3 regions of the Halomonas sp. BC1 genome follow, and region 3 is predicted to be linked to each of the others. Evidence: predicted binding sites of a transcription regulator. Region 3 holds the regulator's gene; each other region holds the start of a gene.
What was found. The regulator PhoB, encoded in region 3, activates phosphate uptake and scavenging genes when phosphate is short. The targets are predictions, from matches to a motif close to TGTCATANNNNTGTCANA.
Positions count from the first base shown of each region.

Region 1: a site for PhoB is predicted at 1,956-1,973, ahead of B7L72_RS01770 (DUF6482 family protein). Genes of this name have one in related genera too.
Region 2: a site for PhoB is predicted at 1,607-1,624, ahead of phnD (phosphate/phosphite/phosphonate ABC transporter substrate-binding protein). Genes of this name have one in related genera too.

Region 1 is NZ_LFGS01000004.1:35,111-38,387, forward strand. Features, by position in the region: gene hemH (ferrochelatase) at 1-871, opposite strand, end outside; gene B7L72_RS01765 (thiol-disulfide oxidoreductase DCC family protein) at 1,184-1,591, shown strand; gene B7L72_RS01770 (DUF6482 family protein) at 1,602-1,904, opposite strand; gene B7L72_RS01775 (hypothetical protein) at 2,045-2,338, opposite strand; gene B7L72_RS01780 (replicative DNA helicase) at 2,465-3,277, opposite strand, start outside.
Region 2 is NZ_LFGS01000008.1:58,001-61,277, reverse strand. Features, by position in the region: gene phnC (phosphonate ABC transporter ATP-binding protein) at 1-383, opposite strand, end outside; gene phnD (phosphate/phosphite/phosphonate ABC transporter substrate-binding protein) at 545-1,525, opposite strand; gene B7L72_RS07560 (bifunctional diguanylate cyclase/phosphodiesterase) at 1,655-3,277, opposite strand, start outside.
Region 3 is NZ_LFGS01000017.1:76,102-79,378, reverse strand. Features, by position in the region: gene B7L72_RS13435 (chorismate--pyruvate lyase family protein) at 1-88, shown strand, start outside; gene ubiA (4-hydroxybenzoate octaprenyltransferase) at 126-1,016, shown strand; gene phoB (phosphate regulon transcriptional regulator PhoB) at 1,113-1,802, shown strand; gene phoR (phosphate regulon sensor histidine kinase PhoR) at 1,805-3,100, shown strand.

The DNA.
Region 1 (3,277 bases), on a different contig from region 3:
GGCCCTGCCTGGCCAGCTCGGCCACATGATCCACGGTTTGCGGGCCTACCCACTTTTCCGGGCCAAACTGTGACTGGAAGGCGGTATCGACCTCCTCCTTGCTCAACCCCAGACGCTCACGCAGCAGGCGCGTGGTTTTCTGGCACTGGCAATGGTAGGGGTCGCCTTCCATCAGATAGCGTTCCGGCACACCGTGGTAGCTGGCCACGAGCTTGGTGGGACGGCTTTCAAAGCCGTCGTACGCCTCTTGCACCGAGTTGGCCAGCGCCTGGATGTAAGCCGGGTGTTCAAAGTAGGCCGGCACCGTGCGCAGGTAGGGCTGCCACTTCATCTTCATCAACGTGCGAAACGCCTGATCGTTGGCGGTAGCCGTGGTGGGCGAGCCGTACTGCGGGTAGAGCGGGAAGAACACGATGCGCTCGCAGCCCTTCTCTTTCATGCGATTCAGCACGCTTTCCGTGGAAGGGTTGCCATAGCGCATGCAGAAATCGACCTCGACACTGTCGCCATACAGCGCTTTCAGCCGGGCGGTCATCTTTTCCGTTTGTGCACGGGTAATGGTCAGCAGCGGGCTCTCGTCTTTTTCGGTGTTCCAGATGCTTTTGTAGGCATGGCCCGACGTAAAGGGGCGCTTGGTCAGAATGATGAGCTGCAGCAGCGGTTGCCATTTCCAACCCGCATAGTCCACGACCCGCTTATCCGACAGGAATTCGTTGAGATAGCGCCGCATGGACCAGTAGTCAGTCGCATCGGGCGTCCCCAGATTGGCCAGCACCACGCCCACCTTGGCGGGGGCAACCGGAGGATGACTGCTTGGCGCGTGGGCCAAGCGCCCTTCACCGGGTTGATCCTTTACAACGCTGTCGGCCATCTCACTTACTCCTGGGGGCTGTCGATCATTCACAATGGTCTAAATCTTATCACTTTTCAGCAAAGACGCGGGATAAAGTTATACTATCAACATAATTTGTATAACTGTAGGCCAACCCATGTCCAAGCCTTTGCTACTCATTCTGGGCGACCAGCTTAGCCCGTCGCTTCCGACACTTCGCCAGGCCCCTGAAGGCGCGGTGGTGGCGTTCTGCGCCAGCAGGTAGAGCAGTTCCTGGCATCGCCCCCCACTGCCGCCGGTTACGAGCAAGCCGCTCACACCCAAGGATACCCCCCACGAGGAGCGCTCCTCATGAGCCGTTTCGCCACGCTGCATGCCGAACCACCGGTCACGCTCTACCACGATGGACACTGCCCCTTTTGTCGCGTCGAAGTGGCCTGGCTAGCCAAGCACCGACACCACCAGCGCATTCGCCTGATCGATATTCAGCACGAGGATTTCGACCCCGGCGCATTGGGGCTCAGCTTCGAAGCCATGATGGGGCAACTGCATCTTCAGGATCAGCAGGGAAACTGGTATGTCGGGATGGATGCCAGCCGGGCCCTGTATGCCGTGTTGGGCTACAGGCGGCTGGTAAGACTGTCTTGCTTGCCTGGCCTGCGCGCCGTCATGGATGCAGGCTATCGGTTCTTTGCCCGTCGCCGAATTCGGCTGGGCCAATGGTGGGAAAAATGCGGGTCACGCTCGCGCAATCAGTGATGCCTGGGCGTCAGAATACCAGCGGCATACGCGAGGTCAGCGGCGCGCTGTAGTGGGCGTCGCGACCGATGACTTCATCCTGAGGCACGTGCTGAACGAGGTAAGCCCGGTGGATACCGGCCCGCTTGAGTTCGAGGTACACATCGTCCAGCGCTCGAAACAGCATAGGCTTGCCACGCTGGGTCAGCATATGACGCTCACCCTCGACGTCTTCGAGCTCGACCTGATAGAAACGGCTACCCGAATGCGTGATTACTCGGATTTCAAAATTGTCATGACGTTCGACGAACTGTTTAAGCTCTTTAAGTTCCATGGTTCCCTCCTGTTATTGGTCATCGCCATGGAGCACAGCATGCCTTTGCCCCATGACAATAGTATTACCTTGGCACTATCCCCCTAAGAGGGCAATAACAGAAAAGAGTTCCTGACCGAAACGTCAAGATGTGTGTCGTATTACTGATATTCCGAGGGGTCGATGGCCTTGCCAAGCGAGTTGCGATCGATCCAGTTGCCCCCTTTGGTTTCCTTGTAACGGAACACGACCTTGTCGCCAATGGTGACAGGTAATTCCGCATCTTCTGTCTGGTAGCTGTACTGCTCCCCTTCCACTACCAGGTGGTAGCGGTAGAGATCGGGCATGCCCAACCACTCTTTGAAGGGACCTTCACGCTCTAACGACTGGAGCTCACCCCGACCTTCCAGCTTGGGAAGCCGCTTACGGTTACCGCGCCTAAAACCACCTGCCATGCGTTACTCCTGTCTATCTACCAATGCGATTGACCCACGCTTCTCATCCCGCCCTTCCAGTGAGGGTTACCCAGACGACTCAGCCAACGGGGAGCGCATTATACGTGCTCCCCCCTCAGCCTCAAGTCAATCGCCGAAGGCTTCACCGTAACTATCCGGCGCCAGGTCTTCGAAGCGCGTGTATTTGCCTATGAAGGCCATGTGTACTGTCCCGATGGGACCATTACGCTGTTTACCAATGATCAGCTCAGCCAGGCCCTGGTTATCCGGGTTATCGCGGTTATACACTTCGTCGCGATACACGAAGGCAATGACGTCTGCATCCTGCTCGATCGCTCCCGAGTTATGGCTCACGATGCCATCCGCTAGCCAGCACGCGTCACCGGGGACGGTCAAATCGAAGACCTCTTCTTCACCGCAAGGGCGTATCTCGACGATTTGGTCCCAAAAGAGATCGCTGGAGGCAATCTGTGTCAAAGCCACATCGCCCAGCGCATCTGCATAGCTGCCAAGGGTTTCCCGGGAAGGAGCAAAGCTAAAATGGGACGAGCCACCATAAGATGTGCCACGCACTGCAGCCATTTTCCGGTGACTCACGCCTTTAGCAAGCATGGCCTGTTTGACATGCTCGAACACCTCCTGGGGCAAGGTATCGATATTGGTGTTCGCCACGACGGATGCCGCTTTCAGCGGTGCTAACGACGCCACCTGATGCCCAAAAGCCCCAATTTTCTGTGCAAAGCGCTGCTGTTGATCGCTTCCCGACACGTCGGCGGTATACCAACCACTCCCCTCTCCTGACACGACATGGCGGATTCGGGTCACAATACCGAAACGTAGCAGCAGAGCACTGACATCATCGATAAGCCGACGGCTAACCGTAGAAAAATAGACGCGTGTGCGCCCATTTTTATCTGTCGTAATGCTGCCGTCGGTGGC
Region 2 (3,277 bases), on a different contig from region 3:
CGAAATGCTTCAGCAACGGCTTCCTGGGGGTAGCGGCGCAAGAAGCTGCGCCAGAAGCCGACATAGCCCAGCTGGCCCGACAGCACGTTTTCCATGACGGTCAGCCGGTCGACCAGGGCATATTCCTGAAAAATCATGCCCATGGAGCGACGTGCGTGACGCAGGCGGCTGCCCGACAGCTTGGTCAGTTCGGTCTCTTCCAGGCGGATACTGCCCTGGCTGGGCTCCACCAGACGATTGACGCAGCGGATCAGGGTACTTTTGCCTGCACCCGATGGCCCAATCAGCGCCATCACTTGGCCTTTGGGCAGCGATAGGTGAATATCGGTCAGCGCGCGGTCGCCCGTCGGGTAACGCTTGCCAACGCCAGTGAGTGTCAACATGGGGAGTGCCTCGTTTGCTTGTCGCTCAAAACGCTTGTGTAGAACATCGATTCAAAGACAATTGATTCAAAAACAGCTTTTTCGAAAACAGCTGACTCGACTCCATAACGCGTCGGCCAGAAGGTTGCCCTCCTGGCCGACAGGGTCACGCAGCGCTGGAATCAATCGCAGTCGTAAGTGACGCCATTGGCATCGGCAATGGTGCGGATGACCGACCAGTGCTCTTCATAGCTGATGGGGATGAACTGCGCTTCGCCAGAGTTCTCGAACTCCGCCTGCAGGGCGGTGCCTTCCCAGTCGTAGCTGAAGAACGCATCCTGGATCTGCTGCTGCAGTTCGGGCGTCAGGTTGTGGGCGGTGCCGTATGCCGTGGTGGGGAAGGTTTCGGAGGTGTAGATCACCTCGTAATCACCCTCGTTGATGACACCCCGTGACAGCATGCGATGGGCAACGGAGTTGGCAATGGCCGCCGCATCGTAATCCTTGTTGATGACGCCCAGGATGGAGTTGTCGTGGGAGCCGGAGAAAGCCGTCTCGAAGTCATCACCGGCTTCCAGACCGTACTCGGAGCGCAGCAGCGCGGACGGTGCGCGGAAGCCCGAGTTGGACGTTTCGGAAGTGAAGGCCAACTGACGACCCTGCAGGTCTTCCATGCCGTCGATACCGCTACCGGGGTAGGTGATGATCTCCATTTCGTAACCGTAGCTGCCATCTTCGGCCGCCATGATGGCGAAGGGACGGAAGCCGCCACAGTTGACCGCTACCGGTACGCCACCGGTGTTGAAGCCAGCCACGTGCAGACGGCCAGCGCGCAGCGCTTCCTGCTGGGCAGCATTCGACTGCACCGGGAAGAACTGAACGCGTTTACCCGTCGCTTCGCTCAGGTGATCCAGGAAACCCGCCCATACGTCGGCGTAGACCGCCGGGTCTTCAACCGGCGTGTAAGCAAAGACCAGCGTGTCCGGATCGACCCACCGAGACTCATCGCTGGGGATATCGGCCACCATGTCGCCATCGTTGTCCACGTAGCGTGAGGAGAGGTCGGCAGCCGCATTCATCGCACTGAAAGCGAAGGCACTGGCAACGGCAGCACTGATCAGGGTGCGCGAGAGTGACACGGTAGAGAGACGAGAGGATTGCATGGATCACCTAGCGGGGTAGTAAGAGGTGGATGTATCCTGACGCCCCAGGATGACAGCGGCGGGTCTGGCGGGTGACAACTTCGTGACGTCTACATGACACCCGCGTGAACGACCTGCCGCTCTGGCGGCTCACTGCCCCACGCAACAGCCACGCCGTTCCACGAACAGGCTGTTCCCGGCAATCTTCTTCGCTTGGTGCTTGAGTTCGGAGAGCTGGCTGGCAATGTCCAAGGCCTTGCAGTGGCCCGGGTCACTGATGGGCTTGACGGCTACCGACACGCTGACGAAAGGGAAAAAGCTGACGCCTCCCTGACGGCTTTCGATGGAAAGCCCGCCTCTCTGGCAGTCCTCTTCCTCGTAGAAACTCGGGGCCATGACCTCGAAGGAGGCCAGAATCTGCTGGCACACGCTCTCCCAGTGCTCCAGCGGTAACAGCATCATGAAGTCGTCGCCACCGATATGCCCGATGAAGCCCCCCGCGCTTTCCACCTGAGCCTGCAACAGCCGCGACAGCGAGATGATCACATGGTCTCCGCGGGCATAACCGTAGGCATCGTTGAACGCCTTGAAGTTATCCAGATCCACGTAGGCAGCGGCAAAGCCATTGCCCTGGCTCAGATAGGCCGTGAGGGTTTCATTGATCAGGATGTTACCGGGCAGCCCGGTGAGTGGATTGGCATGGCGCGCCTGACGCACCTGGATGGCGGTGATCTCGCGCAGCAAATCGACGATATTGCCCATACCCAGATACTGCCCTTCGCCATCGACGATGACGAAGTCCTCCTGTTCGATGTCGCGGCTGTCGGTCAGCTGCTGGCTCAGCGTCTCCAGGGGCATGTCGGCGGCGGCCACCAGCATCTTGCGATCGGCGATGTCCAGCACGCAGCGCTTGGCGTACAGCGAATGGCTATAAGGGTTGGTGAACAGCGTCAGGAACCCGTTGCGCCGCACCACGGCAATGGGCACGCCCTGTTCGATCACGGCCACGCAGCGCAGATGCGGCGTTTCACGAAACCGTTCCGCCAATGTGGGCACTGACACACTGGGCGCCACGGCCTCCACGCTGCGCAGGATGGTATGCGCCGTACGCCCAGCGGGAGTTTTCAATTGCGTGGTGGCGGGCAGCAGCGTATTGAGCTGAACAGGCGGCTGAACGCTGGGACGTGCGAAGTAGAAACCCTGCAACAGCGCCAATCCACGGTCCAGCTCCCACAGGCACAGGTGCTCTGCCGCGGTTTCGACCCCTTCTGCGATGAGCTGGCAGTCGAGGCTTTTGGCGACGTCCAGTATCGAGCGCAGAAACTCCCGCTTGGCGGGCTCCTGATCGATGCCGGAAATGAAATGGCGGTCCAGCTTGACGAAATCCGGGCGCAGCTCCGCCCAGTGACGCAGGCTGGAGTGACCGGCCCCCAGGTCATCCAGGGCCACCTGAAACCCCATGTCGCGGTAGTGGGCCACCGCCTGGCGCATCAGGTCGTAATCGTGGATGGGCACGTGCTCGGTCAGCTCGATCACCACCCGCTCAGGCGGCAGGCCACTCTCCTGAATGAAGCCCAGCGTCAGCCCCTCGCGGAAATCACGCTCGACGATGGTCAGCGGCATGACGTTGAGGAACAGCAGCCCAGGGAGTGCGAGTTCGGCAAAACGGCGAATGGCGAGCCGTCGGCAAAGCAGGTCCAGCTCCACCAGCAGCCCGGCCTGGGTCGCCACATCGAACAGCCTTAGCGGTGAATGCAACGGAGAGGTGCTGGG
Region 3 (3,277 bases):
GGTCTTTCAGCACGCGGGGTTGTCGCTGCTGGTTCAAGAGTATTTTTTATCGACCATGGCCGATGCGCTGAGCCTGCCCTCGCGCTAGGCTATTCTGGAGTTTCTTTCACGAGGTAAGCATGAGCATGGACCGTTCTCTATTGCGGCCAACGGGTTGGGCCCGGCTGGCAGACTTTCTTCAGCTGATGCGCCTGGATCGGCCCATTGGTACCTGGCTGCTCATGTGGCCGACGCTCTGGGCGCTGTGGGTGGCTGCAGAAGGGGTGCCGGGTCGCTCCGTGCTGATCATCTTCATTGCCGGTGTCTACGTGATGCGTGCTGCGGGCTGCGTGGTGAACGACTATGCCGACCGCCATGTGGATGGCCACGTCAAGCGTACTCGCCAGCGCCCCATGGCCACGGGACGCATCAGCGAAACCGAAGCCCAGCTGCTGTTCGTGGCGCTGGTCGCCGCTGCCTTCATTTTGGTGCTGCTGACTAACTGGTTCACCGTGCTGCTGTCGGTGGGCGGCGTGCTGCTGGCTTTCGTGTATCCGTTCATGAAGCGCTACACCCACTTCCCGCAGGTGGTGCTGGGCGCGGCCTTTTCCTGGGCCATTCCCATGGCGTTTGGCGCGGTATTGGGCCACGTGCCTTTGGAAGCCTGGCTGCTGTTCAGTGCCAACCTGCTGTGGACCGTTGCCTACGATACCCAGTACGCCATGGTCGACCGTGACGATGATCTGAAAATCGGTATCAAGTCGACCGCCGTGCTGTTTGGCCGTGCTGACCGGTTGATCATCGGGCTGCTGCAGGCAAGCGTGCTGGCCCTGCTGAGCTGGGTTGCGCTGCGCGTCGGGCTGGGGGGCTTTTTCTGGCTGGGGTTGCTGGGCATGGCGGCGACGTTCGTGTACCAGCAGTGGCTGATCGTCGGGCGTGATCGTGACCGCTGTTTTCAGGCCTTCCTGAACAACCACTGGTCGGGTCTGCTGGTCTTTGCAGGTATTGCCTTGAGCTGGTGGCCGGTGGCGGGCTAAATTGATTGTGTGTCATGGAACTGTCATCAAGTCATGGTGTTATCGTCACACGCATGTCATTGAACTTTCCTGTATAGAGCACCGTGAGGCCCTGGAATGACCGCCAAGACCGTACTGATCGTCGATGATGAGGCGCCTATCCGCGAAATGATCGCCGTGGCGCTGGAAATGGCTGACTATCGCGTGCTTGAAGCGGACAACGCCCAGGATGCCCACGCCATGGTCGTCGACCACCAGCCCGACCTGCTGCTGCTGGACTGGATGATGCCGGGCACCAGCGGCATCGAGCTGGCCCGTCGGTTGAAGCGCGAAGAAGCCACCGCCGAGCTGCCGATCATCATGCTGACGGCCAAGGGCGAAGAGGACAACAAGATCCAGGGCCTGGAAGCGGGTGCCGACGACTATATCACCAAGCCCTTTTCCCCCCGTGAGCTGGTGGCCCGCCTGAAGGCCGTGCTGCGCCGTGCCACGCCGCGTGGCGTGGAAGACCCCATCGAAATCAATGGTCTGCTGTTGGACCCTGTGAGCCACCGGGTCAGCGCCCATGGCAAGGCGCTGGAAATGGGGCCTACCGAGTATCGTCTGCTGCAGTTTTTCATGACCCATCAGGAGCGCGCCTACACGCGCAGCCAATTGCTTGACCAGGTATGGGGTGGCAACGTCTACGTGGAAGAGCGCACGGTGGACGTGCATATTCGTCGTCTTCGTAAAGCGCTGGGCGAGCCTCATCAAAATCTGATTCAAACGGTGCGCGGTACCGGGTACCGGTTCTCTGCGCGAGTGTAAGCGTGCGCCTGTGGAGCCGTGAGATCTGGCGCATCATCTGGCTGGCCCTGTTGGGCCTCTGCCTGGGATGGCTGGTGGATTACCCTGGCGTCGGGCTGGCGGCGGGGCTGCTGTTTTGTCTGGTCTATCATCTGCGTCAGTTTCGGGCGCTCTTCCTTTGGCTGACGCTTCACCCCCACGATGAGCCCCCGGCGGCCAAGGGCATGTGGGGGGAGCTGTTCGACCGCCTCTATCGCTACCAGAAAAGCCAGCGCATTACCCAAAGTCGTTTACGGGCGACGCTGGCGAGAATTCAGGAGTCCTCCGAAGCCATGCGCGATAGCGTGGTGATGCTGGACCGCCACGGCGACCTGGAGTGGTGGAACAGCGCGGCCACCGACATGCTGGGGCTGCAAACCGCCCACGATCGTGGCCAGCACATCACCAACCTGCTGCGCGACCCTCGCTTCATCAGCTACTTCAATGCCCGCGACTACAGCGAGCCGCTGACGCTGACCTCGCCGATCGACGAGCGGCGCATCCTCCAGTATCAGATCACTCTGTACGGCGATGACGAGCGGCTGGTCATGGCCCGTGATATTACGCGTCTGCACCGCCTGGAGCAGATGCGGCGTGACTTCGTCGCCAACGTCTCCCATGAACTGCGCACTCCGCTGACCGTGCTGTCGGGCTACCTGGAAACCTACGGCGACCTCAAGGAGCTGCTGCCTCCCCGCCTGGGTAAAGGGATCGTACAGATGGAGGAGCAGACGCGACGGATGCAGAATCTGGTCAACGACCTGCTGCTGCTGTCACGGCTGGAAATCGACCAGGGAGGCGATGATCACCAGATGCTGGCCGTAGGCCCCATGCTCGACAGCATTCGCCGAGACGCCCTGGCGCTCTCCAGGCAGCAGCACAGTGTGCAGGTCATTCTGGAGAGCGACGCTGGCTTGATCGGCAGCGAGCAGGAGCTGCGCAGCGCCATTTCCAATCTAGCCTTCAATGCCGTGCGCTATACCCCGGAAGGCAGTCAGATCACGTTGCGCTGGTCGGTGGCCGCCAACGGCAGCGGGTGTATCGAGGTCGAGGACGATGGCGATGGCATTGATCCGGTGCATATCCCCCGCCTGACCGAGCGCTTCTATCGAGTGGATAAAGGGCGTAGTACGGCAACAGGAGGGACGGGTCTGGGCCTGGCCATCGTGAAGCACGTGCTGCTGCGCCACGAGGCCCAGCTCAACATAGAGTCACATCCTGGCGAGGGGGCATCCTTTCGCTGTGTCTTCCCTGCCAAGCGAGTCAGCGGCCCGGCTTGAGGGCTCGATGACGCTTTGCGCTCCTCCTTATCCGCTTCCTGCACAACCCCTGTATAAGTGTGCCATATTGGCATAGAGCTCTGGTCACACATCACTCATGTGTCATTTTTAACCACCTCAAAGGCGTGGTCATGACCCCCTGAGCCCATGCTTTATACTATCCTTGTTTTTTAAATT